DNA from 4 places in the Pectobacterium versatile genome. Region 3 is predicted to be linked to each of the others. Evidence: predicted binding sites of a transcription regulator. Region 3 holds the regulator's gene; each other region holds the start of a gene.
What was found. Region 3 encodes CRP, which controls carbon source genes, mostly activating them, when cyclic AMP is high. Its sites were predicted from a motif close to ATGTGANNNNNNTCACAT; they were not measured.

Region 1 (7,603 bases), 130 kb from region 3:
GATGAAGACAATATTCCGCCTTACGTGGTGTTCAGCGATGCCACGCTGCTGGAGATGGCCGAAATGATGCCGATCACCGCGGGTGAACTGCTGAATATCAACGGGGTTGGACACCGTAAACTCGAACGTTTTGGTGCGCCTTTCATGAACATGATTCGCGATCATGTCGATAATAATGATGATGAGTGATGCTCGTCTTGTCTGACTGCACTTAAAAAACAGGAAAACCAACATGCTGATGCTATTTATGACAGTGGCGCTGGTGCATTTCATTGCGCTGATGAGCCCGGGGCCGGATTTCTTTTTCGTTTCACAAACGGCGGCTAGCCGTTCCCGCCGTGAAGCGATGATGGGCGTGTTAGGTATTTCTCTGGGCGTTATGGTTTGGGCGGCTATCGCGTTGCTGGGGCTGCATCTGCTGTTGCAAAAAATGGCATGGCTGCATACGGCAGTTACCGTCGGTGGCGGGCTGTACCTGTGCTGGATGGGCTGGCAGATGCTGTGCTCTGCGCGAAATAAAGCACAGTTAGAAACCACGCAGGAAACGGCGGTGGTACTGCCTCAGCGTGGTAAAACTTTCATGCGTGGGTTATTGACGAATCTGGCTAATCCGAAGGCGCTGATCTATTTCGGCAGCGTATTCTCGCTGTTTGTCGGCGACAGCGTCGGCAGCGGTGCGCGTTGGGGCTTGTTCGCGCTGATCTCGATTGAAACGCTGATCTGGTTCAGCCTGGTCGCGATGGTTTTTGCCCTACCGGCAATGCGTCGTGGCTATCAGCGTCTGGCGAAATGGGTGGATGGCGTGGCGGGCGTGCTGTTTACCGGGTTCGGCCTGCACCTGATTTTCTCTCGCTAACCTTTCCCTCTGAATGATAGATAGGCGTGCGCCGCTAGCCGATACGGCGCACTGCCTTAATCAGGCCTTTCTCGCGGTGGCAAGTAACGCGCCGACCAGCACGAACAGCGAGCCAAATATCCGGTTGAGCGTCTTCATCTGCCGTGGGCCTTTCAGCCATCCGGCGATACGCGTGGCCAGCGTGGCGTAGCCAATCATTACGATGATATCGACCACAATGGTGGTGACGCCCAACACCAGATACTGTGCGGCCTGCGGCTGGTGGGGAATAATGAACTGTGGGAACAGCGCCGCCAGAAACACGATGCTTTTCGGGTTGGTCAGATTTACCAGCACCGCACGTTTAAAGAGTCTACGACGCGGCATGGCGCTGGCGATCGCCTGAAGGTCAAGTGCGCCTGCGGCGCGCCATTGCTGAATTCCCAGCCAAATCAGATACGCCGCGCCCAGCCATTTCAGTACATCGAAAGCCAGTACAGATTGGTTAAGCAACGCGCCTAACCCAATGCCGACCAGCACGATATGAATCGCCAGCCCGACCTGTAAACCACAGATCGAGGCCGCCGCGCCGCGATAGCCGTGGCTAATTCCGGTGCTCATGGTGTTGATGGCACCAGAACCGGGCGACAGGCTGAGAATAAGCGTTGTGAGTAAGTAGGTTAACCACCAGTCTAATGTCATGAAGCATGCCCCTGAATCGCGTTCTGTATTACGAGAGTCTGTCTGTTTTTTATGTCACAATACGCTTGTGCTCCACTGCTTGTCATGTTCTTCCGCTAGCTTTGTTTTCCCGCGTCACCGGAGAGGTGTGATGATTCAACGCCACAATACGTTGTTTACGTCGGAACGGTTAACGCCTGAAGGGTTAACCTCGAACCTGTTAACGCGAGAAGCGCAGTTTGCCGCTTTTGCTACCGGAGAATTACTGGATTTCTGGCGTCAGCGCGAAGAGGGCGAATTCTCTGGCGTAGACGATGTGCCGATCCGATTCGTTCGCTTTACCGCGCCGCAGCACGACAAAATTGTCGTTGTCTTTTCAGGTCGTATCGAAAGCTATGTCAAATATAGCGAAGTGGCTTACGACCTCTTTCATAGCGGCTATGATGTGCTCATCATGGATCACCGTGGGCAAGGGCGGTCGGGGCGAGTATTGCAAGACGGCCACCGTGGACATGTGCTGCGCTTTAGTGACTATGTCGATGATGCCGAAACGCTGTGTCAGCAGCATATTGGCCCGAAACACTATACCCGCCGGTTTGCCTTAGCGCATTCAATGGGGGGCGCGATTCTGGCACAGCTTTTGATTCGCCAACCTGAAACGTTTGATGCCGTGGCGCTGTGTGCGCCGATGTTTGGTATTCGTTTGCCGCTTCCTCACTGCGTTGCGGGTTGGATCGTCGATTGGGCGGAGCGTCGCCCGGCGATACGCGATTACTACGCCATCGGCACTGGGCAATGGCGTCCTTTGCCTTACCGGATGAATGTGCTGACGCACAGCCGTGAACGCTACCAGCGCGGTATTCGCTTTTATGCGGATTCACCGGATTTACGCATCGGCGGCCCCACCTATCATTGGGTGCGAGAGGCGATACAGGCGGGGAAACAGCTACTGGCTCAGGCCAGCGCCGTCACCACGCCGCTTCTGCTGTTACAGGCGGGAGAAGAGCGCGTGGTGGATAACCGCAGCCAGAATGCGTTTTGTCAGGCACTGGTACAAAGCGATAACGCCAATTCAAACGGCGTTTTGCAGGTTATCCACGGTGCACGGCATGAAATTCTCTTTGAAACGGATAACCTCCGCGCTCAGGCATTTGCGCTGATTCTGGCGCACTTTGCGCGTTATCATTAATTTTAGACTGTTGGCAGGTCGTTCAACGGATGTTGCCAGCAACCTCGTTAATTTTTTTGCGGCGCGTGCCGCCACAACACACCAGAAGTGAGATCTCATCGCTATGTACCATGTCGTTGCTTCCGATTTAGATGGCACACTGCTGTCACCTGACCACTCGCTGTCCCCGTATGCGAAAGAAACCCTCAGGCTGCTGACGGAAAAAGGGATTCACTTTGTGTTCGCTACCGGACGGCATCACATGGATGTCGCGCAGATCCGCGACAACCTCGGTATCAACGCGTTTATGATTACCTCGAATGGTGCACGCGTGCACAACTCGCAGGGCGAGCTGATTTTCAGCCACAATCTGGATCAGGACATCGCCCGCGACCTTTACAGCGTTGTACACAATAACCCCGATATGCTGACGCACGTTTACCGCGATGATGAGTGGTTTATGAACCGTCCGCGTGCAGAAGAAGAGCGTTTCTTCAAAGAGTCGATCTTTAAATACAAGCTGTTCGAGCCTGCACTGCTCGAAACCGATGGCGTCAGCAAGGTGTTCTTTACCTGTGATTCCCATGAACAACTGTTACCGCTGGAAGAAGCGCTCAACGCGCGCTGGGGCGACCGCGTCAACGTGAGTTTCTCGACGCTTACCTGTCTGGAAGTGATGGCGGGCGGCGTGTCTAAAGGCCATGCGCTGGAGCAGGTGGCGAAGATTATCGGCTTCTCGCTCAAAGAGTGCGTGGCGTTTGGTGATGGCATGAACGACTACGAAATGCTGTCGATGGCCGGAAAAGGCTGCGTGATGCAGAACGCGCATCAGCGCCTGAAAGATATGCTGCCAGATCGCGAAGTGATTGGCTCTAACGCGGACAGCGCCGTGCCGAATTACCTGCGTGAACTGTTTCTGAAGTAATCAGCGCTGAGGTTGTGCTGTGATTTATGGCACAAACGAAGGCGGCGTCATCAGGACGCCGCCAGAGGGATGCTTACAAGAGCGGGTTAGGCGCGATTGGCTAACTCTGCTTTATGCTTTTTCTCATTCAGCATAACAACAACCAGCAGAAGTACAGCCAGAATGCTGCCACCGATCATGACCATGAAGCCGCCGTCCCAACCGAAGAAGTCAACGGTGTAGCCGACGATGGCGCTAGCGGCAACAGAACCGCCGAGGTAGCCGAACAGGCCGGTGAAGCCAGCTGCTGTACCCGCTGCTTTTTTCGGTGCCAGTTCCAGTGCATGCAGACCAATCAGCATGACCGGGCCGTAAATCAGGAAGCCGATGACGATCATACAGGCCATGTCCACACCCGGGTTACCGGCTGGGTTCATCCAGTAAACGATAGTTGCTATTGTCACCAGCGTCATGAAGAACACGCCTGTTGCACCACGGTTACCTTTGAAGACCTTGTCGGACATCCAGCCGCACAGCAGTGTGCCCGGAATACCTGCATATTCGTAGAAGAAATAGGCCCAGGAAGACTTATCCAGTGCGAAGTGTTTAACTTCCTTCAGGTAGGTCGGTGACCAGTCGAGGATACCGTAACGCAGCAGGTAAACGAAGACGTTGGCGATCGCGATGTACCACAGCAGTTTGTTGGGGAAAACGTACTGCATGAAGATCTGCTTAGCCGTCAGTTCTTCTTCCGCTTTTTCATTGTAATCAACCGGATAATCGTTTTTGTACTCTTCAATCGGTGGCAGACCACAGGATTGCGGCGTGTCACGCATCAGTGCAAAAGCGATCATGGCAATCAAAATGGCGGCGAAGGCCGGCATATAGAGTGCAGCTTTCCAGTCGTTGAACCAGGCCATACCCAGCAGGAACAGCAGAGGAGGAATACCACCGCCGACGTTGTGAGCACAGTTCCATACGGACACGATGCCACCACGTTCTTTCTGCGACCACCAGTGAACCATCGTACGTCCGCACGGCGGCCAACCCATACCCTGGAACCACCCGCACAGGAACAGCAGGACGAACATAATCGCAATGCTGGACGTTGCCCACGGCACGAAGCCCATGAACAGCATGACTGCACCTGACAGAATCAGACCCGCAGGCAGGAACACGCGCGGGTTAGAGCGGTCGGATATCGACCCCATGATGAATTTGGAAAAACCGTAGGCAATAGAGATACCCGATAGCGCAAAACCGAGGTCACCGCGTGAGAAGCCCTGGTCAATCAGATAAGGCATGGCGAGTGCGAAGTTTTTACGCACCAGATAGTAGGCGGCGTAGCCAAAAAAGATCCCCATGAAAATCTGCCAGCGCAGGCGGCGATAGAGCGGATCAACGTGTTCTTGCGACACGCGCGGCTGGTGGGCTGCGGGCCTAAAAATACTCAGCATAGATATCTCCAATGCGAAAAAAAACGATAGCTTTTTTGTTCTATTACGAACGTTATTGTAAGGGGATAGCGTGCAAATGAGTGTGATTCATGACGCTAATGTTACACTTTTATGAAACTGTGACGATTTTTGCGCTCATGTTAACAGAATAGGAAAATTCCACAGTGTGGTTTTAGTGACCTAAATCACACTTATTGTTTTTAAATCCCACTTTATTTTCGTTTAGTGTTCGCTTTTGCTCTTTATCAAACATTAACCCTTCTTTCTGTGTCCCAATAGCAACATGTATACCCTCCGCCTGAAGTGAGAGCAGAATGAAAAACATGGGGAACTGGCGTGAAACTGACGTGGTTGTCATCGGCGGTGGTGCGACGGGTGCGGGTACAGCACGAGACTGTGCTCTGCGCGGACTGCGCTGCCTGCTGCTTGAACGTTATGACATTGCAACCGGGGCGACCGGGCGTAATCACGGCTTATTACACAGCGGCGCCCGCTATGCGGTAACCGATGGCGAGTCTGCCCGCGAATGTATTGAAGAAAACCAGATTCTCCGGCGGATTGCTCGCCACTGTATTGAGCCTACCGACGGTCTGTTTATCACCTTGCCCGAAGACGATCTCGGCTGGCAGGCGCAGTTTATTACCGCCTGCCAGCAGGCTGGGATTCACGCTCAGGCGTTGGATCCGCAGGAAGCGCTACGGCTGGAACCGGCGGCAAACCCGGCGCTGATTGGCGCGGTGCGTGTGCCGGATGGCTCCGTCGATCCCTTTCGCCTGACGGCGGCCAACATGATTGATGCCTGCGAACACGGCGCGGAAGTGCTGACCTATCATGAGGTCATCGGGCTGATTCGTCAGGGCGACCGTATTACCGGTGTGCGCGTTTTCGACCATAAAAAAGGTGTAGAAACAGAAATCTATGCACAGGTGGTGGTCAATGCGGGCGGTATTTGGGGGCAACACATTGCGGAATATGCCGATCTGCGCGTGCGCATGTTCCCGGCAAAAGGCGCGCTACTGATTCTTGGACACCGCATCAACAACATGGTGATCAACCGCTGCCGTAAGCCGGCGGATGCCGACATTTTGGTGCCGGGCGATACCATTTCGCTGATTGGCACCACCTCGACCCACATCGATTACGATCAAATCGACAACATGCTGGTGACGCCTGCCGAGGTGGAAACGCTGATGCGGGAAGGCTCAATGCTGGCACCGACGTTGGCGAGTACGCGCATTCTACGCGCCTATGCGGGCGTCCGACCGTTGGTTGCCAGCGATAGCGACCCCAGCGGACGTAGCGTGAGCCGTGGCATTGTGCTGCTCGACCATGCTGTTCGCGACGGACTGGAAGGATTTATTACCATCACCGGCGGCAAGCTGATGACCTACCGCCTGATGGCGGAATGGGTGACTGACGCCATCTGCAAAAAGCTGGGTCATGACGTAGCCTGCTCGACGGCACAGACACCGCTGCCCGGTTCTGAATCGCTGGAGGAAGTGAAATCTGCCCCTCACGCCCTATCTGCTTATCCTGTGGCAAAACCGTTATCTGCACCGCTGCGCGGTTCGGCGATTTATCGCCACGGTGAACGTGCCGGGCGAATGTTGTCCGGTGAGCGTCTGGATCGCAGCTTAGTGTGTGAATGTGAGGCGGTGACGGCGGGGGAAGTGCGCTACGCCGTGGAGTCGTTGCAGGTGAATAACCTGATTGATTTACGTCGGCGCACCCGCGTGGGTATGGGCACCTGTCAGGGCGAACTGTGTGCCTGCCGTGCGGCGGGTCTGCTGTGCCGTCTGGGTACTGCGACGCCGGAGCAGTCGCTCACGCAGCTCAGCCAGTTTTTGAACGAACGCTGGAAAGGGATTCGCCCGATTGCGTGGGGCAATGCGCTGCGCGAAAGCGAGTTTACCAGTTGGATTTATCAGGGATTGTGCGGCCTGACGGCCAGCGACAGTCAGGAGGATCGTCATGCGCTATGACGTTGTGATTATCGGTGGCGGGCTGGCGGGATTGACCTGCGGCATTCGCTTAGCGGAGCAGGGAAAACGCTGTGCGATTGTCAGCGCGGGGCAGAATGCGCTGCATTTTTCTTCCGGTGCGCTGGATTTACTTTCCCATCTCCCTGACGGACAGCCCGTGAGCCAGCCGCTCGATGCGCTGGATGAGTTGGCGCGTCAGGCTCCTCATCATCCTTATTCCCGTATGGGTGCGACGGCAGTGGCGGCCCTGTTGCCACAAGTTGAGGCGCTGCTGGAACGCAGCAATATCACCCTGCAAGGCAGTCATCACCAGAACCACTGGCGCATGACGCCGTTAGGTAAGTTTCGTTCATGCTGGCTGAGCCCAGTCGATGGCGTAACGCGTGGTCTGCCGGATGCCCACTTTGGCGACAATCCGCTGATTGCGGGTATCGAAGGCTTTCTGGATTTTCAGTCCCGTATTGTGGCCGGCACGCTTCAGGCGCAGGGTATTGCGGCACGCAGTGATGAACTCAAGCTGCCCGTACTGGATCGGCTACGCCAGAACCCCAGCGAATTCCGCGCGGTAAATATCGC
Region 2 (7,603 bases), 120 kb from region 3:
ACGCAAAAGTGGTCCTGCGACTTTATCCGCCTCCATCCAGTCCATTAATTGCTGCTGAGAGGCGACAGTAAGTATCTTTCCAGTTAATAGCTTATGCAGTGTTTCTGCCATCGCTTTAGGCGTCGTTGTGTCACGTTCGTCACCCAGTAAGGCTTCATTCAACGCTGTTTCCCAGCGGTCGAGACGAGTAACATGATCACCTGTCTTGCGCAAAAAAATGGTTAACTCCTGCGGTCCCCCGATGGTTGACAGAAGTAAATTAGCCGCGGTGTTATCACTCATGGTGATAGCCGCATCGCACAATTCTCCAACGGTCATACCATCCGTAAGATGCTTTTCAGTGACAGGCGAATATGTAACGAGGTCACTTTGATGGAAGTGTATGCGACGATCGAGCTGTTCTTTCCCAGAGTCAACACGTGATAATACCGCACTACATAGCAGCACTTTAAAAGTACTCATCATTGGAAAACGTTCTTCGGGGCGATAACCTTCCAAGATCATTCCGTTGGTGAGATCCAACTCAGTGTAACCCACCCGTGCCTTAAGCTTATTTTCAGCATCTTTTACGGTATTCAGCGTGTCGGGATGGGCAAACGCTGGCAAACAAAATGCAGCGAAGAAAGGAATAAGCGCTATACGGAAATGTTGCATATTAATACTTTCCCTTGGATTTTAGTTTTTGGGGTGAAAGACAAATCGAATGGAAGCGTAGAGAACGTTCGGTGTTCGGTATCACGTTATTCAGACACCCGTCAAAATAAATGGCTAACGGCGACAATGTCAAATTTCAGGTCTGGGTGGGTATTGTCCATTTTTCCTGTGCGTTCATGTGGTCTCAGGCTGACACGCGATGAATTTTTTGCCTTCCTTTTTTGCCCTTCATCCTGTTCTGATTTTTCGAACAGAGCGATGAGTTTTTTGCGCTATCTTATTTACCACCGCCCGTTACACTTTCCTTATCAAAAACGCGGGAGGAAATAACATGATCTATTTACGTCAAGCGCAAGATCGCGGACATGCGAATCACGGCTGGCTCGACAGCTGGCACACATTCTCATTCGCCGATTATTACGATCCTGATTTCATGGGATTTTCGGCACTGCGCGTCATTAATGAAGACTATATCGAAGGCGGTCAGGGTTTTGGTACGCATCCACACAAAGATATGGAAATTCTGACCTATGTGTTGTCTGGTGCGGTTGAACATCAGGACAGCATGGGAAATAAAGAGCAGGTGCCAGCGGGCGAATTCCAGATTATGAGCGCGGGAACGGGTATTCGTCATTCTGAATACAATGCCAGCAAGGACGAGCAACTGCACCTGTATCAAATCTGGATTATCCCGGAAAAAACCGGTCTGACGCCGCGCTACGAGCAGAAGCGTTTTGATGTGCTGCAAGGGCGTCAACTGGTGCTGTCTCCGGATGCGCGTGAAGGCTCGCTGAAGGTCTTTCAGGACATGACACTGTGGCGTTGGGCGCTGAAAGCACAGGAGCAAACGGTGTATCAGATTCAGGCTGACCGTCGCGTCTGGGTTCAGGTGGTGCGCGGTACGGTAGAGATTAACGGCCAGAAGGCAGAAACCAGCGATGCCTTCGCGATCTGGGACGAAACGGCGATCTCCGTACACGCCAGCGAGGACAGCGAAATCCTGCTGTTTGATCTGCCGCCGGTATAATGACGAGTGAGAAAAATGAAGAAGCCCGCGTAGGAAAAGACGCGGGCTTTTTATTTGTCACTGCCTGACGTCATCATTCAGATTCTGCCCCTTTGCCTTTACTTTCTTTATGCTTTTTTTGTTAGACTTAGCTTACTGTTTTTCAGGCATTTTAGTCGACGATGAAGAAAAAAAGACCCGTTCTCCAGGACGTTGCTGACCGCGTTGGGATTACCAAAATGACGGTAAGCCGTTATTTGCGTAATCCCGCTCAGGTGTCCGCCGCGTTGCAGGAAAAGATCGCTATTGCATTGGATGAGCTGGGCTATATCCCCAATCTCGCGCCGAATATGCTCGCCAGCTCCACCAGCCGGGCGATTGGCGTGCTGCTGCCGTCATTAACCAATCAGGTTTTCGCCGAAGTATTGCGCGGGATTGAACGCACGGCGGAAGCGCACGGCTACCAGACCATGCTGGCGCACTATGGCTATCATCCTGACAGAGAAGAACAGCGTCTGACTTCACTGTTGTCGTATCACATCGACGGGCTGATTTTGGCTGAACGTACCCACACGCCGCGCACGCGTCAGATGCTGGACGTCGCCGGTATTCCGGTGGTGGAGCTGATGGATTCTGTCTCACCCTGTCTGGATATGGCCGTCGGTTTTGATAACGTCGAAGCCGCCCGGCAGATGACATTGCGTATGGTCGCGCTGGGGCATCGTCATATCGTCTATCTCGGCGCACGGCAGGATGAGCGTACGATTATGCGCTGCCGAGGCTATGAGCAAGCGATGTGGGAAAGTGAACTCAAGAGCTATTGCGTGATGAGCGAGCGGGCATCTTCCTATTCGCTTGGTGGCGAACTGCTGCGGCAGACGCAGGCGGAATACCCGCAGGTCGATAGCGTATTTTGCACCAATGACGACTTAGCCGTCGGTGCGATGTTCGAATGCCAGAGGCAGGGGCTGCGCGTGCCGGATGACATTGGCGTAGCCGGTTTCCACGGGCACGATATTGGTCAGGCGATGGTGCCGAAGCTGGCTAGCGTACTGACGCCGCGTGAACACATGGGGCGCGTCGGCACCGAACAACTGCTGGCTCGTCTGCGGGGCGAGCCAGTCGCACAGGATAGGATCGATGTCGGCTTTACCGTGCTGGACGGTGAAAGCCTCTAAGCGTCTGCGTTAGCCTGCTGCACGCAGTGCTTCAACGCAGCGCTGCACGACGTCCTCTCGGGTACCGTCAATATCGACCTTCAGGACATCCGGCTCATCGCTGCCCGGTTCTTCCAGCGCATCGAACTGGCTTTTCAGTAGATCTGTCGGCATGAAGTGGCCTGCTCTGGCTTTGTGACGCTCCAGAACCAGCTCAAAGCTACCTTTCAAATAGATAAACACCATCTTTTCGTTGCCTTCGCGCAGGCGGTCACGGTAACGCTTTTTTAGCGCGGAACAGACGATGATGCCGGTCTCGTTTTTGTGCGCCAGGCTGTAGGCGACATCGCTGAGTCGCTCCAGCCATGGTGCGCGGTCGTCGTCATTCAATGGCGTACCGCTGGCCATTTTCTGGATATTCGCGCGCGGGTGCAGATCGTCGCCGTCAATAAATTTTGCCTGAATGGCGCGGCCAAGTTCAGCGCCAACTGAGGATTTTCCACTGCCTGATACGCCCATCAGAATAATGCTTCGACCTGACATAATTTGATCTCTATCTCAAACTGTAAATTAAATGATACTTAATGGTTCCATACTTTAACATGTTACCCGTATCATGTTACCGGTATCAAATGATGATGTGATACACCTCACAAACAATTAGCCAACCCAGACCGAGTGCCCTAAAGAGATTATTAACGATGACAGAAATCACCTCCGCCTATAGCGCCAGTGTGTTGTTGACCATTGCCGCTGGTGCAGTCGCACTGTTATTGGTGCTGATTATGCGCTTTAAAATCCATGCGTTCCTGGCGCTGACACTCGTCAGTCTGGTAACAGCATTGGTAACAAAAACACCTTACGAAAAGATTGTGCCGACGCTGCTAAGTGGTTTCGGTAGTACGCTGGCATCCGTTGCCCTGCTGGTTGGACTAGGGGCAATGATTGGCCGCCTGTTAGAGGTGACCGGCGGCGCGAATGTGCTGGCGGATACGCTAATCAATAAATTTGGCGAACATCGTGCACCTTTTGCGTTAGGGGTTGCTTCTCTGCTGTTCGGCTTCCCGATCTTTTTTGATGCAGGCCTGGTTGTTATGCTGCCGATTATTTTCAGCGTGGCAAAGCGCTTCGGTGGCTCGACGCTAAAATATGCGTTTCCTGCGGCGGGCGCGTTTGCCGCTATGCATGCGCTGGTACCGCCACATCCTGGCCCCGTTGCTGCGAGTGAATTGTTAGGTGCTAACATCGGGCTGCTGGTGATTATCGGGGGCATCATCGCGCTACCGACCTGGTATTTCGGCGGCTACCTCTATGGGTTGTACGCAGGTAAAAAATTCGACATCAAACTGCCTGCAAGCTTCTTGTCTGCGGTTGAAACGGATACGGCCGTTAAACCACCACGTTTTTCCGTGGTGTTGAGTATTCTGCTGCTGCCATTAGTGCTGATTTTTCTCGATACCGGGCTGAATACGCTAACGGTGATGGGAATAGTGAGCGGTGATAACGGCGTGGTGCAGTTCTTACGCATGTTGGGTAAAACGCCAGTTGCATTACTGATCACGGTGTTCTTTGCGTTGATGGTCTTTAGCGGTCGTAAGAGCGGAGCACATCTTGAAAAGATTTGTGACGGCGCGTTAGGTCCGATTTGTGCCATTATTTTGGTAACTGGCGCAGGTGGCATGTTCGGTGGTGTTCTGCGTGCCAGCGGAATTGGCAACGCGCTGTCCGGTGCACTGGCAGATACAGGCTTGCCTGTTATCGTTGCTGCATTTGTGGTGTCGATGGCACTGCGTGTGGCACAGGGTTCTGCAACGGTGGCACTGACGACGACGGCAGCGCTGATGGCGCCCACAGTGGCGGCGACCCCCGGCCTTAGCCAGTTCGATCTCTGCTTTATTGTGGTGTCGATTGCGGGTGGGGCGACTGTGCTGTCACATGTGAACGATTCGGGCTTCTGGCTGGTCAGTCGTTTCCTTGAAATGGATGAGAAAACGACCCTGAAAACCTGGACGGTGATGGAAACGCTGCTCGGCACCATCGCGTTCTTGCTGGCGTTAGTGGGAAGTATTCTTCTCTAATGTGTTTAACCCCCTTCCTTGTGGAGGGGGCTTTTAGTCACATTTTTTATGCCGACTAAGAGATGGTTTCGTGCGCGATAATGTCGTTATTTTCATGCTACTTCGTAGCACGCGCCCGACATGGGGCGGCTCAAACGCCGCTCGCCCCATGACCCCAGGCTTCTGGCTAAATTATGCCGCTACGCGGTGCCATCGGCGTTCATGACCACCTTTCGAGCCGACGGTGACGCGTTTACTCGCCCCATAAACGGGGCTCGCCCTTCGGGCCAGCACAAGTGCTGTTCAAAAACGTCTCTGACGTTTTTGTCCGGCGCGGCATCGTCTTTCGCGGCGTCCCTGCCGCTCACTCGGTGGTCATGCCCACCGCTGCATAATTTTTACGCCGGATAACGTCAACCCCATAATAATTTGCGCATTTATGTATAAGACAGAGGGGGTAACTGCGTAGCTATAACTTCATATAAGCACGCACGCCGTCGAGGAACATCTGCGTCGATAGCATCACCAGAATCAATCCCATCAATTTCTCCAGCGCACTCACGCCTTTCTCACCCAGCAAACGCAAGAACACATCTGACATTAGCAGGATGATGAATGAGATCGTCCAGGCGATAAACAGTGCCAGCGTCAGATGAGGTAGCTGATTGGGATACTGGTGAGACAGCAGCATCAGCGCCGCGAGGATCGACGGCCCCGCAACCAGCGGAATCGCCATGGGCACCAGAAACGGTTCCTCTCCGGCTGGCAGACCGCTGCTGTTGCCTTCCTGCGAAGGGAAAATCATACGAATCGCGATGAGGAACAGCACGATACCGCCGGAAATCGACACGGTTTCGGTGCGCAGATTCAGGAACGCCAGAATGCGTTCACCGGCGAACAGAAAAATCAGCATCAGCCCGAGCGCAATCAGCATTTCACGGATCAACACCACGCGTCGGCGTTTGGGGTCAAGATGCTTGAGCACGGACATAAAAATCGGCAGGTTGCCGAGTGGATCCATAATGAGCAACAGCAGCACCGTTGCGGAGATCATTTCTGTCATGTTGGTTTGTTACTCCCAAAACCTTGTTTCCTGACCGGGGCCATCTTCATGGACTGACCAACGTGATTATCCTGTGCCAGGTTGATGATATTAGAATGACTGCTGAAAAACGGCGTACTATCGAATAAATTCACTTGCGACTTGATGTACATTTTGTAAGGCTGAACGACACAATTATTTACGGGTTTACGACACGACACGCGCAAGCCTCTGCGGCAGATCACCGAGCCAGCAATCACTAAGCGCTATCGACGTTAGCCAGAATTCTTTTTGTTACCCCCAAAGCAGGACAGTTACCATGAAAAATGTTGGTTTTATTGGCTGGCGCGGTATGGTCGGCTCGGTTCTCATGCAGCGCATGGTGGAAGAACGCGACTTTGATGTGATTCACCCGGTATTCTTTTCGACTTCTCAGCACGGCGACGCAGCTCCAGCGCTGGGCGGTCATAAAGGCGTGTTGCAGGATGCTTATAATATCGAAGCCCTGCGCGCGCTGGACATCATCATTACCTGTCAGGGCGGCGATTATACCAATGAAGTTTACCCAAAGCTGCGTGAAAGTGGCTGGCAGGGTTACTGGATCGACGCCGCATCCTCACTGCGTATGAAAGACGACGCGATTATTATTCTGGATCCGGTGAACCACGGGGTGATTCAACAGGGTCTGGATAAAGGCATCAAAACCTTTGCTGGCGGTAACTGTACCGTCAGCCTGATGCTGATGTCATTGGGCGGCCTGTTTGCTAACAATCTGGTGGAGTGGGTTTCTGCTGCGACGTATCAAGCGGCTTCTGGCGGCGGTGCGCGTCACATGCGTGAACTGCTGGCCCAGATGGGTTCGTTACACGGTGAAGTGGCGAAAGAGCTACAGGATCCGGCTTCTGCGATTCTGGATATTGAGCGTAAAGTGACAGCGCTGACCCGTAGCGGCTCACTGCCGACTGATAACTTCGGTGTGCCATTGGCGGGCAGCCTGATTCCGTGGATCGACAAGCAACTGGATAACGGCCAGAGCCGCGAAGAGTGGAAAGGTCAGGCGGAAACCAACAAGATTCTGAGCACCAGCAGCGTCATTCCTGTTGACGGTCTCTGCGTGCGCGTCGGCGCACTGCGCTGCCACAGCCAGGCGTTCACCATCAAACTGAAAAAAGACGTGGCGCTGCCGGAAATCGAACAACTGCTGGCAACCCACAACGACTGGGTGAAAGTGGTGCCGAACGATCGTGACATCACCATGCGTGAGCTGACGCCTGCTGCGGTAACGGGTACGCTTTCCACGCCGGTGGGTCGTCTGCGTAAGCTGAACATGGGGCCGGAATACCTGTCCGCCTTCACGGTCGGCGATCAGCTGCTGTGGGGAGCCGCTGAACCGCTGCGCCGTATGCTGCGCATCCTCCTGTAATCCTCCTGCTTTTCTGGCGCAACATCGGTTGGTGTTGCGTCAGTTTCATACTCACGTTATATCGGAAATAGAAATGAATGAATACCGACAGTGAAGAGGAGATACCGCAGGCATTGACCTGGAGAAATCAGAAATTCGTTGTAACAACGAATAACGATCTACTGGATATTGATGCCATACATTGCTATTTAACGCGTTCAAGCTGGGCAACGGGCATTGATATTGATACCGTTCAGGAATCCCTTGCTAACAGCCTTAATTTCG
Region 3 (7,603 bases):
TGGAATTAATCATGGCACCGCTGGTGCAGCGGTTAATCGAAGGGAAAACGATCGAATAAGCTAAACGGGCACGGCAGCGTCGTGCCCAGAGAAAGAAATTACTCCAGCACCCTAACTTCGTGGCTGTGCGTCACCTCAACGGCTTTGCCCAGCATCAGTGCCACAGAACAGTACTTTTCCGCCGACAGGGCGACAGCTCGCTCAACAACTTTGTCAGTCAGTCCTTTTCCCGTCACGATAAAATGCAGATTGATGTGGGTAAATAAACGCGGCGCGTCAGACCGACGCTCTGACGTTAATTTCACCTCACAATCCGCCACATCGTTGCGACCTTTTTGCAGAATCGACACCACGTCAATCGCGCTGCATCCTCCTACGGACATCAATACCATTTCCATCGGACTGGGCGCTTTATCGCCAGAATTGCCGTCCATCAATATCTGATGCCCTGATGCGGATTCGCCCAAAAACGTTAAGCCTTCAACCCATTTTACCCGAGCCTGCATGATGCCTCTCCACTAAAAATTTTTTGAAAATTTATATCGTTACTGTACAAAAACCAGCGTTAATCAGAGCTTTGTCATGCTGAAGCGAGACAACACAAGACACATCCTTAAAGCTGTGTTAAAACGAAAATAGAATAGACCTTTTCTGGACAAACCCAGAAACGAAGAAGATGATTACGTGGCCAGATATACCCAGCCACGTTTACGATGCGGCAAGGCAGCAACCGGAAAATCAAGGGTACAGTGGTTCCAGTATATTCCCTGACGTCATTCTGCCTAGACTGAATTTTATTTTTTAGCAGTTAAACACGCCGTACAGGGAACTCTGACCCCTGTAATTTGCGCAGTGAATTACAACAGAGGATGATAGCGAATGGTTCTCGGCAAACCGCAAACAGACCCAACTCTCGAATGGTTCCTTTCCCATTGTCATATTCACAAGTATCCATCGAAGAGCACGCTGATTCACCAAGGTGAAAAAGCAGAAACGCTTTACTACATCGTGAAAGGCTCTGTCGCAGTGCTAATCAAAGATGAAGAAGGCAAGGAAATGATCCTCTCCTACCTCAATCAGGGCGATTTTATCGGCGAGCTCGGCCTGTTTGAAGAAGGTCAGGAACGCAGTGCCTGGGTTCGGGCAAAAACCGCTTGTGAAGTGGCTGAAATTTCCTATAAAAAATTCCGCCAGCTCATCCAGGTTAACCCGGATATTCTCATGCGTCTGTCTGCGCAAATGGCAAGCAGACTTCAGGTTACCTCTGAGAAAGTCGGCAACCTCGCCTTCCTTGATGTGACCGGCCGTATTGCCCAAACCCTACTCAACCTGGCCAAACAACCTGATGCCATGACGCATCCAGATGGCATGCAAATTAAAATTACCCGTCAGGAAATTGGGCAAATCGTTGGCTGCTCGCGTGAAACCGTGGGCCGCATTCTGAAAATGTTAGAAGACCAGAACCTGATCTCTGCACACGGTAAAACGATTGTCGTTTACGGCACTCGCTAAACCCCTGTCGCTGTACCCTACCAATAAAAAAGCGTGAAGCCTCGGCCTCACGCTTTTTTTATGGCGAGCTTCCTGCTCGCCACCCTTCGGGCCGTTGCTAACGCAACGTTGAAAAACGTTCCCTACGTTTTTTTATGTCTAATCAGTTTGCTGCGTTAACGACCTGCGCGACGGCTTTGGCGAACTTCGCCATCCCCTGCGCAATATCGTCTTCATCAATGATCAAAGACGGTACAAAGCGGATCACGTTAGGCCCAGCCATCAGTACCATAAGCCCCTGAGCCGTTGCGGCAGCCAGGAACTCGCCCGCGCGACCGTGCCATTGCGGTTTCAGTTCTGCACCCAGCAGCAGCCCCATACCGCGAACCTGTTCGAATACACCGTACTGCTGATTGATTTTCTCAAGCTCACTGACAAAGCGATCGTGACGATCCGCCACGCCCGACAACACGTCCGGCGTGTTAATGATATCCAGCGCGGCTTCCGCCACCGCACAGGCCAACGGGTTGCCGCCATAGGTCGTGCCGTGTACCCCAACCGTCATGGCTGATGCGATCTCTTCCGTCGTCAGCATCGCGCTAATCGGGAACCCGCCGCCCAATGCTTTAGCCGTTGTGAGAATATCCGGCGTAATACCGTAGTGCATGTAGCTGAATAATTTACCGGTACGCCCCATCCCACTCTGCACTTCATCAAATACCAGCAGCGCTTTGTGTTGATCGCACAGATCGCGCACACCTTGTAAAAACTCAGGCGTCGCAGGCGTAATTCCGCCCTCGCCTTGAATCGGCTCCAGCACGACCGCACAGGTGTGATCGTCCATCACCGCTTTTACCGCAGCCAGATCGTTGAAGGGAACATGGACAATGTCCGCAGGCTTAGGCCCGAAACCATCAGCATATTTAGGCTGTCCGCCAACCGAGACGGTGAACAGCGTCCGGCCATGGAACGCATTGTAGAAGGCGATGATCTTGGTTTTATACGGACTATGGCGTTTAACCGCATAGTGACGCGCCAGTTTAAAGGCGGCTTCGTTAGCCTCAGCGCCGGAGTTAACAAAGAACACGCGATCGGCAAAAGTGGCATCAATCAATTTGCTAGCGAGGCGTAGCGCAGGCTCATTAGTGAAAATATTGCTGGTGTGCCACAGCGTTTCACCCTGCTGCTGCAACGCGCTAACCAGTGCAGGATGGCAATGGCCCAGCGCCGTAACCGCAATACCGCCGGAGAAATCGATATACTCGCGGCCTTCCTGATCCCAGACGCGGCTCCCTTTACCTTTCACAGGTACAAACTTCGCGGGTGCATAAACCGGCAAAATCACTTTATCGTGAGTATCCCGTGTCACTGCTTTCTGCTCTGCTGCCATTTGCTGCCTCACTCTGCTGTCCATCATGTCGGAATGAAAATATAGTCAATAAATATGCATAAAAAATCAATTTCAGGCAATATTAAATCAGCTACTGAAGAGAATAACTTTCTATATGGCTAAATTTTAAGGAAATTATCCAAAAGCTGATGCCCTTGCTGACTAAGAATGCTCTCTGGGTGAAATTGCACCCCTTCCAGCGGCAATGCGCGATGGCGGATCCCCATAATCTCATCACGCTTTCCTTCATGTTCGCTCCAAGCCGTGACTTCAAAGCAATCGGGTAGTGAGGCGGCATCAATAATGAGCGAATGATAACGGGTGACCGTCAAAGGCTGAGCCAACCCCGTGAAAACCCCCGTGTCGCTATGCGCAATCGCTGAGGTTTTCCCGTGCATGACCTGCCGTGCTCGCACCACACGCGCGCCGAACGCCTGCCCCATCGCCTGATGACCAAGACACACGCCCAGAATAGGCAGTTTATCGGCAAAGTGACGGATAGCAGCCAGTGAAATGCCCGCCTCATCCGGCGTACAAGGGCCAGGTGAAATGACCAATCGCTCAGGCGCAAGCCGTTCAATCTCGCGCAGCGTCAGTTCATCATTACGCTTCACCACGACCTGTGCGCCAAGCTCACAAAAGTATTGGTAAAGGTTGTAGGTAAAGGAGTCGTAGTTATCGATAATTAGCAGCATAGTCATTGCACTGTTAGTCGGAAAAGCCGTACTAACATACATGAAATCCGCGTCAGGTACCCACCCCTCGTCACCATCAAAGACAAAGGTGGCGATCTCGCTGTTTAAGAAATTAGCATGGTAATAATTTTATCGATCATAAATCATTTATTTCATCAGTAAACATCTTTATTAATAGGCCTTATTTATTATCCCAATTCACAGTAAACGATTACCTTGAAATTATTTTTAACAAAAAAAATAATAAGAAAAAACCGCCTATGAATTAATTCATTTTTTTTAAAAGAAAGAAAAACTAAAGGGATCATTTCTAAAATGATATTTTTTGATGGCGATCACAATCGCTCAACAAGCGAATAAACCACGCATATCAAATGGATAAAAAATAAAGAATCCAGATTGAAACAACAAAGATTAAAAAACACAACACTATGAATTTAAATGATTTAAATGGAAATTAGTTTCTATTTAAAATAGATAGACACAAATCCTCTCAACTGTCCTCTGTTATTTAATTAATATATTTAACGCCCCATCTTGTATTGTTTATTTTTTCTGTTAACACTTAGCTCGGCTTTATAGACAAACCTTATTTTCATTTTTGTTGAAACAGCCTTTTTAAATTACACAGGGTGTGTAGTGATAAATACCCAAAAAAATTCTATGTCAAGGAGAGTACATAATGAAATACCTACTGCCTTCTGCAGCAGCTGGGCTGTTGCTGCTCGCTGCCCAACCGACAATGGCGGCAAATACGGGGGGTTATGCCACCACTGACGGCGGCGACGTTTCTGGTGCGGTGAAAAAAACGGCGCGTTCTCTGCAAGAGATCGTCGATATCATTGAGGCCGCGAAAAAGGACTCAAGCGGTAAAGCGGTAAAAGGTGGGGCCTACCCGCTCGTGATTACCTATAACGGTAATGAAGATGCGCTAATCAAAGCCGCCGAAGCTAACATCTGCGGCCAGTGGAGCAAAGATCCGCGCGGTGTGGAAATCAAAGAGTTCACCAAAGGGATCACCATCCTCGGAACCAACGGTTCTTCCGCTAACTTCGGTATCTGGATGGTTAACTCTTCCAACGTTATCGTACGTAACATGCGCTTCGGCTATATGCCTGGCGGTGCAAAAGATGGTGATGCCATCCGTATCGATAATTCACCGAACGTCTGGATCGACCACAACGAGATCTTCGCCAAGAACTTCGAATGTGCCGGTACGCCAGACAACGACACCACCTTTGAATCCGCGGTTGATATCAAGAAAGCCTCAACCAACGTCACCGTGTCGTACAACTATATCCATGGCGTGAAAAAGGTAGGGTTGAGCGGTTCAAGCAACACGGATACCGGTCGTAACCTGACTTACCATCACAATATTTACAGCGATGTTAACTCACGTCTGCCGCTGCAACGTGGTGGCCAAGTCCATGCTTATAACAACCTGTATGACGGCATCAAAAGTTCAGGCTTTAACGTCCGTCAGAAAGGGATCGCACTGATCGAAAGTAACTGGTTCGAAAATGCGCTCAACCCAGTGACCGCACGTAATGACGATTCCAACTTCGGTACTTGGGAACTCCGTAACAACAACATTACCAGCCCATCTGATTTTGCTAAATACAACATCACCTGGGGTAAACCATCCACACCGCACATCAATGCGGATGACTGGAAGAGCACCGGTAAATTCCCAGCCGTCCCATATAGCTACTCTCCAGTTTCTGCACAGTGCGTGAAGGATAAACTGGCAAGCTACGCTGGCGTAGGTAAAAACCAGGCAGTACTGACAGCAGCCAACTGTAAATAAACGCGTTAAGCCCGACGCATTCATTCTGCGTCGGGTTCTTCCCAGGGCCGGATCACACTTTGTTAAAAAATTGAACTATTCTCTAATAGACTGATCTCAAAGTAGAATAACTTTTTGAGGTCTTGATATGACACTTTTTGACCACCTCTCTCTGGTAGAGGAAACTCGTTCTCCTATTAATCAACAACATCATCTTGTTGATGTCCTATTTCTTGTTCTCGCTGCGGTCGCCAGTGGACAAAATGGGTGGGCTGAAATTCAACAGTTTGGTGAACTACGCCTCGACTGGTTAAGAAAATTTCGATTATTTTCCAATGGCATACCACGGCGTCATACTATTGCCAGAATAATGAAAGCCGTCGATCCCGACAGCTTTCAGTTCTGTATTTTTAGCTGGATTAATGACATTCGCGCCAAATCAAGCAAGCCACTCATTGCGATTGATGGAAAGACGCTGAAAAGTGCCTCTCTGTGGAGTCGTAACGATTTTCACTCTGTTAATGCTTATGACCTGAATAATGGCATTGCGCTTTATCAGGATATGGCCGAGGGAAAAGGAAAAGAAATCAAAACAGTACAGAATCTTGTTTGCATGCTTAACATCAAGGATGCACTGATAACGCTTGATGCGTTACATGCACAAAAAGAAACGCTTGAAAGCATTGTGGCGAGAAAAGGTCATTACCTTGTACAAGTCAAAGGAAATCAGCCGACATTGTTTAATGCAGTGAAAGCGCAATTCCATGAGGCGTTTAACGATAATACCGCGTTAGCACAATATGAAATGCAGGATAAAGGGCATGGCCGAATGGAGCGCCGTATTACTTTTCAAATACCGGCAGAGTTGAGCCCGGAGTTACAGGAGAAATGGCCTTCAATAAAAACACTGGTCGCGGTTGAAAGACACCGTAAAGACAAAAAATCGAATACGCTGGATACGGCATTTTATCTGTCATCTTACGATATTGATGCAGAGTTTATGGCGACATCGGTCCGTCATCACTGGGGCATAGAGAACAGTCTGCACTGGGTATTAGATGTTGTTTATAAAGAAGATGCTTGCCGTATTCACGATGAGAATGGTACAAAAGTCTTGTCATTAGTCAGAAAGATGGCGCTCAATCTGGCAAAGATGGAGAGCACACAAAACCGGAGTATGAAAAGCAAAGTGCAACGTGCACTATTGGATGATGACTATCGGGAGTTAATGATTTTTGCGAATGTTAAATGTCATTAACAAAGTATGCTCCGGCCCTGGGGTTCTTCCTGAGCGAGTGCTTCGGCCTCGCTCATTTTTGAGAGGCCCGAGCAAGATTGTCAGCGTGACCGCCATGAAAATAGACGTCGTACTCATGACAATTTCACCAATAAGCCGAGGTCTATTTTTCTTTTATCACGTAAAGAAACGCCATATAGCGATTAATAATCGTTATTTCTTAAAAAACTAAAATTCACGATAAAACTGACTCATCACGTAAACAATATTGAATAGGCCTGTGATAGTATATTTTGACTTAAGATGATTTCCTTACGCTAGCGGCAGCGATTGCCACAAGAAAAATAACAATTTAAAAACCAATCAATAAAGAAACCCGAGTGCATTTATTATCTACTAAAAAAGTAACCTTATGATTTACCGTTAATTTAAAAGAAAATTATTTCCTATAAAACCAAAATCGTCCAATCATCAGTATTACAAAATGTTTCACCCGCAATACATTTAACATTTCACCCTTGAACTGATCTTATTTTTTGACCACACTTCCCTTGGTTTTTCATCAAAATTGAAATTCATTTTTGTTGAAAAATTTATACTTGTTACATCGGGCATAGGGATCGATAAATGCCCATGAAAATTCTATTCCAAGGAGACAGTGATAATGAAATACCTATTGCCTACGGCAGCTGCCGGATTGCTATTACTCGCGGCTCAACCCGCAATGGCCGCAAATACGGGCGGCTATGCCACTACGGATGGTGGAGAAGTATCCGGTGCCGTGAAAAAAACAGCACGTTCTATGAAAGAAATTGTGGATATTATTGAAGCCGCGCAAGTGGATTCAAAAGGCAAGAAAGTCAAAGGCGGTGCTTACCCGCTCATCATCACCTATAGCGGTAATGAAGATTCATTAATCAAAGCGGCTGAAAAGAATATCTGCGGCCAGTGGAGTAAAGACGCACGCGGCGTGCAAATCAAAGAATTCACCAAAGGCATTACTA
Region 4 (7,603 bases), 760 kb from region 3:
TGCGTGAAACCCAGTAATAGCTAATGGCTGATGACATCAGGGAGGCTATGGCCTCCCTGATTTTTTACACCTATATACCCGTCATACTTCAAGTTGCATGTGCGTTGGCTGCGTTCATTCACCCGAATCACTTACCTGAGTAAGCTCATCGGGATGAAATGAGAGACATCCTGTCTCTCACCGAAGGCCAGCCGTTGGCTGGTCAAATTCGTTCCCGACGAATTTGTCCTTCTCTTGCCGCGTTACGATGCTCATTTCTGAGCATCGCCCTAAAGGGCTAACGCTTCGCGTTGTTCAAAACGTTAACGTTTTGTCCTGAAACTCGAATTATTTAGGGTATAAAATACACACTATTTTTCCCAACCTTCCGATTGTTTATTATTTCCTCCTGCAAATTTTTCTTCCTTCCCGAAAATTAACTATATTGTCTTTCCTTTAATAAAATCGCCGCGCTATCCCCCTTTTTTTTCTGCATCGACTGGTAGGTTATTTCTCGAAAAGGATTATTTATCCGCTATCAAGATATTTATTCTTCGGCGTGGTTAATCGACGCTGTCATAAAGCTAAGGAATATTGTGCCGATAAGGTAGACGGCATGGAAGCGGCTCTGGATGTACCAATAGAGCGAGGTTGTTTGTATTTTTTAACGTTTTATTTATGTTGAAAGTGCACCTGCAATTACTCTCTTATGGGTATATTTAAAATACCTATAAAGCATATTTATTTTCCCGAAAAAAAGATTATCCCCCACTCTGCGGCGTTATTAGACGATAGCTGTGCGCAGTAGTCATTATTATGTATTACCTAAAAGGAGTGAGACATGAGTTTAGCGAATTGGCGAATTGGCTATCGATTAGGAGGCGGATTTGCCATCTTGATTCTGATGTTGTTTACCGTGAGTATTTTTTCTTTGTCTAAACTGTCCTCTTTTCAGGATGGTGCCAGAGATATCGTCAAAGAGGTTTATCCGCAAACGGTAGATGCTAATGACCTCATCGATAACGTGAATGGGCATTTTGTCGCTTATTTACAGATGATGCTGGTATCCGGTCAGGAACAGCGTCAGGGATATGTCGATCGGATTATGGCGTACCGCAAGGAAATTAGTCGTCTGCTCGACAATCTGGAAAACAATGCCTCAGGAGAGCTTGCCCGCAAGCAAGTGGGGGTTGTCCGCGGGTTTCGTGCCGAATTCATCAAGTCTGGCGATAAAATTATTAGTGATGCGCTGGCGGGTAATAACGACGTCGCCGTCGCCGAATTCAACAACACCCTGAACGTCATTCAGCGCAATTACCGTGACTCGGTGAAGCAGTTGGTGAATTACCAAAATGATGCAATGGATAATTCTGTCGAGACCATGGCAGAGGTATACAACAATACTCGCATGATTTTGCTGCTTATTTTGGCTCTGGGTGCCGTATTTGGGGCGCTGATTGCCTGGGCTATCACGCGCAGCGTAACCCGCCCAATAGAGCAGGCTTTGCAAGTAGCAGACAGAGTGGCGCAGGGCGATCTGACCTCACGTATTACGGTGACCAGCAAGGATGAAACTGGGCTGCTGCTGCAATCATTGGATCGCATGAACACCAGCCTGAGCACGATTGTTGGTCAGGTGCGTGATGGCGCGGAAACGATCTCGACAGCGGCGTCACAAATCACGGCAGGTAACCAGGATCTGTCATCGCGTACTGAAGAGCAGGCCAGCTCGCTGGAAGAAACCGCAGCCTCAATGGAGCAGTTGGCATCCACCATTAAAAACACCGCGGAAAACACTCAACAGGCGACGGAGATTGCCAATAAGGCGACCGGTGCGGCGAAACAAAGCGGTGATGTCATGCTTTCCGTGACGCAAAAAATGCGCGGCATTCGTGATTCATCTCAGCGTATGGCGGAGATCATCGGCGTGATTGATGGTATCGCTTTCCAGACCAACATTCTGGCGCTGAACGCTGCCGTTGAAGCCGCACGTGCGGGTGAACAAGGGCGTGGTTTTGCCGTGGTAGCGGGAGAAGTCCGTTCGCTGGCACAGCGCAGTGCGACTGCCGCACGGGAGATTAAGGATTTGATCGACGATTCCGTGAGCAAAATTCGTGAAGGCATGGAACTGGTTGATACTGCTGAAGAAACGATGGGCGGATTAACGGCTCACGTGAAGGACGTACACGGCATTATCAGCGAGATTTCGCAGGCCAGCCGTGAGCAGAGTGACGGGATTAACCAGATGAATCTGGCGATTGGACAGATTGATACCACGACCCAGCAGAATGCGGCTCTGGTTGAAGAATCGGCCTCTGCGGCGCTGTCTCTGCAATCACAGGCTTCCGTTCTGGCAGAAGCAGTGAGTGCGTTTAAAATACAGTCGTACAGTAGTCACGCTGGGTCTTATGCGCCGATGCCGATGAGCACGCCCATGCTGTCTCTGGCGCTGGCAAAGAAATAGTAAACTGACTGTCATCATTTAGCGACGTTGTGTAACGCAACGCTATCCCACAGGGAGGCAACAGCCTCCCTGATTCTTTTCATGTACGATATAGAGTAAATGCGTTTTTTTTCCTTTCTGTTCAGTTCGTTATCCTTTACTAAGAAATATTATCATCTCTTTATTTTTAATATCGAATATGTCTGACTATCCTTTTATGTCATTGAGGCGTTATTTCTGTTAATGGTTCGTAGATTAATGTGTGTTTTTTCCGATCGAAATTGATTTTTTGATAGTCACTGACTATTTATTATTTACTTTTGAATGATTTAAACGATCAAATGATAAAGATCATGGATGGCGTGCCGATAAAATGGATAACACAGGAGCGGCAATGTCCGCATGAGTTCGGAGAGGGAAGACCATTATTATCACCTCAATAACGTCTCTGCGGTCTTATCAGTTGTATTTGTAGCATTGTTAGATTTATTTCCACTTTTGCACCTCAACACCCGAGGGAAACTATTTGATTTTTGATAGCGCCTCTCATGCTGAGAGCGTGCGTAAAATGCCTGCCTCAAGGTATCTCTGGCGTGTCAGAAGGTTTGTTCTCCTTCGAATCGCCAACCATTCTCCGCCCTGTGGTTCCATCAAGCTGCGACATGTGCGCAATTGACATTGCTATGCATTACCTAAAAGGAGTGAGACATGAATTTAGCGAATTGGCGTATCGGCTATCGACTGGGAGCTGGGTTTGCCGTCCTGATTTTGATGTTGTTTATCGTGAGTATTTTTTCCCTGTCTAAGCTATCTGGTTTCCAGGATGGTGCCAGAGACATTGTGAAAGAGGTTTACCCACAGACGGTGGATGCCAATAGCCTCATTGATAATGTAAACAGCATCCTGGTGGCCTATCAGCGGCTGATGCTGGTTTCGGGTGAGGATAAAATCAAGGAAAACGTCGACCGTGTGAATGGGTTCCGTCAGGAGATTGGCCGTTTGCTGGACAAGCTGGAAAGCCAGACGGTTGAAGAGCGTTCGATTTCCCAGCTGCGTGCTATCCGCGCAATCCGTAACGAATTTTTGAAATCCGGTGACAAGATTATCAGCGAAGTGGTGGCGGGTAATCGGGAAGCGGCGATTGAGGAGTTCAACAACAACTTGAATGTCACCCAACGTCAGTACCGCGACGCGGTAAGACAATTGGTGAATTATCAAGATGATGCAATGGATACCTCCATTGAAGCGATGGCTGAGGTATACAGCAACACCCGCATGATTTTGTTGCTTATTTTAGCGCTGGGTGCCGTATTTGGAGCACTGATTGCCTGGTCAATTACGCGCAGCGTAACCCGGCCGATACAGCAGGCTTTGCAAGTGGCAGACAGAGTGGCACAGGGCGACCTGACCTCACGTATCACTGTTACCAGCAAAGATGAAACCGGATTGCTGCTGCAATCGTTGGATCACATGAACACCAGCCTGAGCACGATTGTTGGGCAGGTGCGTGACGGCGCGGAAACCATCTCGACGGCAGCCTCGCAAATCGCCGCAGGTAATCAGGATTTGTCATCGCGCACCGAAGAGCAGGCCAGCTCACTGGAAGAAACGGCGGCGTCGATGGAACAGCTGACGTCTACCATTAAGAACACGGCGGAAAACACCCAGCAGGCAACAGACATCGCGAACAAAGCCTCTGGTGCGGCGAAGCAAAGCGGCGACGTTATGGTTTCCGTGACGCAGAAGATGCGCGGCATTCGTGATTCATCCCAGCGTATGGCGGAAATCATCGGTGTGATTGACGGCATTGCATTCCAGACCAACATTCTGGCGTTGAACGCAGCGGTTGAAGCCGCGCGTGCAGGCGAGCAAGGGCGTGGCTTTGCGGTGGTGGCGGGGGAAGTGCGTTCCCTGGCACAGCGCAGTGCGACCGCCGCGCGTGAGATCAAGGATTTGATTGACGACTCTGTGAGTAAAATTCAGGAAGGCATGTCGCTGGTGGATACCGCCGAAGAAACGATGGGTGGATTAACGGGCTATGTGCGGGATGTGAATGAGATCATCAGTGAAATCTCGCAGGCTAGCCGTGAGCAGAGCGATGGGATTAACCAGATGAATCTGGCGGTTGGACAGATTGATACCACGACCCAGCAGAATGCGGCTCTGGTTGAAGAATCGGCCTCTGCGGCGCTGTCTCTACAATCACAGGCCTCTGTTCTGGCGGAAGCGGTAAGCGCGTTTAAATTGCAGTCATATGGCAGCGGTAAAACCGCTTCTTATGCACCGGCACCAACGCGCACCCCAACGCTGTCTTTAGCGCCAGCGGCAGCAAAAGACAAGGGAAATAACGGCGACTGGACGACGTTCTAAGGGCTGCCTTTCTCTGTAAAACAGTAAAAAGGTAAAACACCAACGCCACCGTTTTTCGGTGGCGTTTTAGATCGTGGAATAAGGTGCAAGACGTGTGAAGGTGTTATGCCACACCGTTTTTCTGGAACCATGCCAGCATACGCTGCCAGCCGTCGTGTGCGGATTCTTCATGGTAGCTGGGGCGGTAATCGGCATGGAAAGCATGCCCGGCATCGGGATAGACGATGATGTCTGCCGCCGCGTTGGCCGCACGCAGCGTCTGCCGCATGGTATCGACCTGTTCCAACGGAATGCCTTCATCTTTTGCGCCGTACAATCCCAACACGGGGGCTTCCAATTCCGTGGCGATATCCACCGGATGCTTGGGGCTATTCAGCGTTTTCTCACCCGTACATTTGCCGTACCAGGCAACGGCCGCCTTGAGCTGTGGGTTGTGCGCGGCGTAGAGCCAGGTGATGCGTCCGCCCCAACAGAAACCCGTTATCGCCAGCTTACTGGCGTCGCCACCCTGTTTAATCGCCCAGTTGGCGGCGCGATCGAGATCGGACAGCACCTGCGTATCAGGCACCTTGTAAACCAACTCGGTCAGGATTTGCTGAATGTCGTTATAGTGGCTGGGGTCGCCCTGGCGAAAATACAGCTCTGGCGCAATGGCCATGTAGCCCTGCTTGGCCAGCCTGCGGCAAACATCCTGAATGTGTTGATGGACGCCGAAAATCTCCTGCACCACCAGAACGATAGGGAGCGGCCCGTCGTGGTTTGCCGGTCTGGCGATATACGCGGGTAGCTGCTCACCCTGAGAAGGAATGGTGGTTTCACTGGCAACGATACCGACAGAATCTGTCGTAATGATGGAGGAGGTCTGCGGTTCCACCGCTGGGGATAGCCCTTGGGGAAGATGTGTGAAGGTCGTCTGTTCATCAGTCTTCATTACGCGATCTCCTGTTATCGGCCGATTTTCATGGAAAGAGGGATTTCAGAATATCCATGATAAATACTATCAATGATTAAAGAATCTACACTAGAAGACAATTAATCGGCAAAAATGACGTCCTTATCTGACAATTAGTGATTTTGGTCACATTTTTTATGTATGTTGATATTTGTTTCTTTTTCATCGGTGACTGCCGTCACTTAAAAAAACGTAATGATGCGCTAGAGTCTTTTTATTGAACGGACGCTGACTGGCTGCGAAAGGCAGTGTAGATGAGCGTCTGGCGCGATTTCTCTGAATACCCAATTGATTGCCCGGGAGGCAGTTATGTCTACATCTGATGTGTTCCATCTTGGTCTGGTCAAGAACGATTTACAGGGCGCGACGCTGGCTATCGTCCCCGGCGATCCTGAGCGTGTTGAAAAAATTGCTCGCCTGATGGATAACCCGGTACATCTGGCATCACACCGTGAATTTACGTCCTGGCGTGCAGAGTTGGACGGTAAGGCAGTGATTGTTTGTTCGACCGGCATTGGCGGCCCGTCAACGTCAATTGCGGTAGAAGAATTGGCACAGCTCGGCATCCGGACTTTCCTGCGCGTCGGCACGACGGGAGCGATTCAGTCAGGCATCAACGTCGGCGATGTGTTAGTGACCACCGCCGCCGTCCGTCTGGACGGGGCTAGCCTGCACTTCGCGCCAATGGAATTCCCAGCCGTTGCTGATTTCGGCTGTACCACCGCGCTGGTGGAAGCGGCGAAGGCCTCGGGTGCGGCGTTGCATGTGGGCATCACGGCGTCTTCAGATACGTTCTACCCTGGTCAGGAACGCTATGACACCTTCTCTGGACGCGTTGTCCGTCGCTTCCGCGGCTCGATGGAAGAATGGCAGAGCATGGGCGTGCTGAACTATGAAATGGAATCCGCTACGCTGTTGACCATGTGCGCCAGCCAGGGGCTGAAAGCGGGCATGATCGCGGGCGTGATCGTGAACCGTACCCAGCAGGAAATCCCAGATGCGGCGACCATGAAACTGGCCGAAACCACCGTCATCAAGGTGTTGCTGGACGCGACTCGCCGTTTGTTAGCTGCTGAATAAGCACAAAAATTGATGGTATTTTGGGCTGGCTATCATCGATGCCAGCCCGTATCCTGATATACCCGTTATTCTTCAAGCTGCATGTGCGTTGGCTGCGTTCACTCACCCGAATCACTTACTTGAGTAAGTTCATCGGGATTCCTTCTCTTGCCGCCTTCCTGCAACTCGAATTATTTAGGGTATACACTAAATAGTTCAATTTGCCTTGCTCGCCTTTCAACCTCGCAAGGAGATGTATGACCGAACCAACGTTGCTCCATCCCTCTTTATTACCGCTGGACGGCGGAATCAACTTCCGCGATTTAGGCGGTAACCGTGCTGCTGACGGGCGGCTTATTCGACATGGTAAACTTTTTCGCTCCGGCTCGCTGGATCTGCTGAGTCAGGCTGACTGTGAACATCTTGCTGGCGTACCTATTTCCCATGTGGTGGACTATCGGGATGCTGATGAAATTGCGCAGAAGCCTGACATATTGTGGACGGGGGCTAATTATCACGCCTATCCGGCCAACCCATTGCGCCACGAAGTGACGGCTAATCTGGATTCATTGGGGTCTGATGTGCTGGCGGCGTTTGATTCTCGGGCATTCATGTTGGAACTCTACCGCCGTCTTCCTTTCAATAACTCGGCCTATACACAGTTGGTGTCGCTGCTATTACGGCCGGATGAGGGCGGGCTCGTACAGCACTGCGCCGTGGGTAAAGATCGCACCGGTATCGGTTCGGCGCTGGTGATGTTTGCGCTGGGGGCTGATGAGCAGACGGTGATGGAAGATTAC

Region 1: glpT (glycerol-3-phosphate transporter) is a predicted target of CRP. The motif match lies at 5,219-5,236, and genes of this name have one in related genera.
Region 2: EIP93_RS20740 (GntP family permease) is a predicted target of CRP. The motif match lies at 3,456-3,473, and genes of this name have one in related genera.
Region 4: udp (uridine phosphorylase) is a predicted target of CRP. The motif match lies at 5,859-5,876, and genes of this name have one in related genera.

The regions. Positions count from the first base shown of each region.
Region 1 covers NZ_CP034276.1:4,586,168-4,593,770, reverse strand. Annotated here, with positions in the region: gene recQ (ATP-dependent DNA helicase RecQ) at 1-189, shown strand, start outside; gene rhtC (threonine export protein RhtC) at 233-856, shown strand; gene rhtB (homoserine/homoserine lactone efflux protein) at 917-1,537, opposite strand; gene pldB (lysophospholipase L2) at 1,668-2,705, shown strand; gene yigL (sugar/pyridoxal phosphate phosphatase YigL) at 2,809-3,609, shown strand; gene glpT (glycerol-3-phosphate transporter) at 3,696-5,045, opposite strand; gene glpA (anaerobic glycerol-3-phosphate dehydrogenase subunit A) at 5,360-7,027, shown strand; gene glpB (glycerol-3-phosphate dehydrogenase subunit GlpB) at 7,017-7,603, shown strand, end outside.
Region 2 covers NZ_CP034276.1:4,576,077-4,583,679, reverse strand. Annotated here, with positions in the region: gene bla (class A beta-lactamase) at 1-654, opposite strand, end outside; gene EIP93_RS20755 (pirin family protein) at 986-1,681, shown strand; gene gntR (gluconate operon transcriptional repressor GntR) at 1,843-2,838, shown strand; gene EIP93_RS20745 (gluconokinase) at 2,848-3,360, opposite strand; gene EIP93_RS20740 (GntP family permease) at 3,519-4,895, shown strand; gene EIP93_RS20735 (YhgN family NAAT transporter) at 5,344-5,937, opposite strand; gene asd (aspartate-semialdehyde dehydrogenase) at 6,236-7,339, shown strand; gene EIP93_RS20720 (GNAT family N-acetyltransferase) at 7,417-7,603, shown strand, end outside.
Region 3 covers NZ_CP034276.1:4,456,833-4,464,435, forward strand. Annotated here, with positions in the region: gene EIP93_RS20225 (phosphoribulokinase) at 1-59, shown strand, start outside; gene EIP93_RS20230 (OsmC family protein) at 99-506, opposite strand; gene crp (cAMP-activated global transcriptional regulator CRP) at 880-1,512, shown strand; gene argD (bifunctional acetylornithine/succinyldiaminopimelate transaminase) at 1,655-2,881, opposite strand; gene EIP93_RS20245 (aminodeoxychorismate synthase component II) at 3,001-3,576, opposite strand; gene pelA (pectate lyase PelA) at 4,259-5,383, shown strand; gene EIP93_RS20255 (ISAs1 family transposase) at 5,511-6,620, shown strand; gene pelB (pectate lyase PelB) at 7,264-7,603, shown strand, end outside.
Region 4 covers NZ_CP034276.1:220,288-227,890, forward strand. Annotated here, with positions in the region: gene metE (5-methyltetrahydropteroyltriglutamate--homocysteine S-methyltransferase) at 1-17, shown strand, start outside; gene EIP93_RS01005 (methyl-accepting chemotaxis protein) at 821-2,443, shown strand; gene EIP93_RS01010 (methyl-accepting chemotaxis protein) at 3,131-4,792, shown strand; gene EIP93_RS01015 (dienelactone hydrolase family protein) at 4,896-5,723, opposite strand; gene udp (uridine phosphorylase) at 6,054-6,824, shown strand; gene EIP93_RS01025 (tyrosine-protein phosphatase) at 7,061-7,603, shown strand, end outside.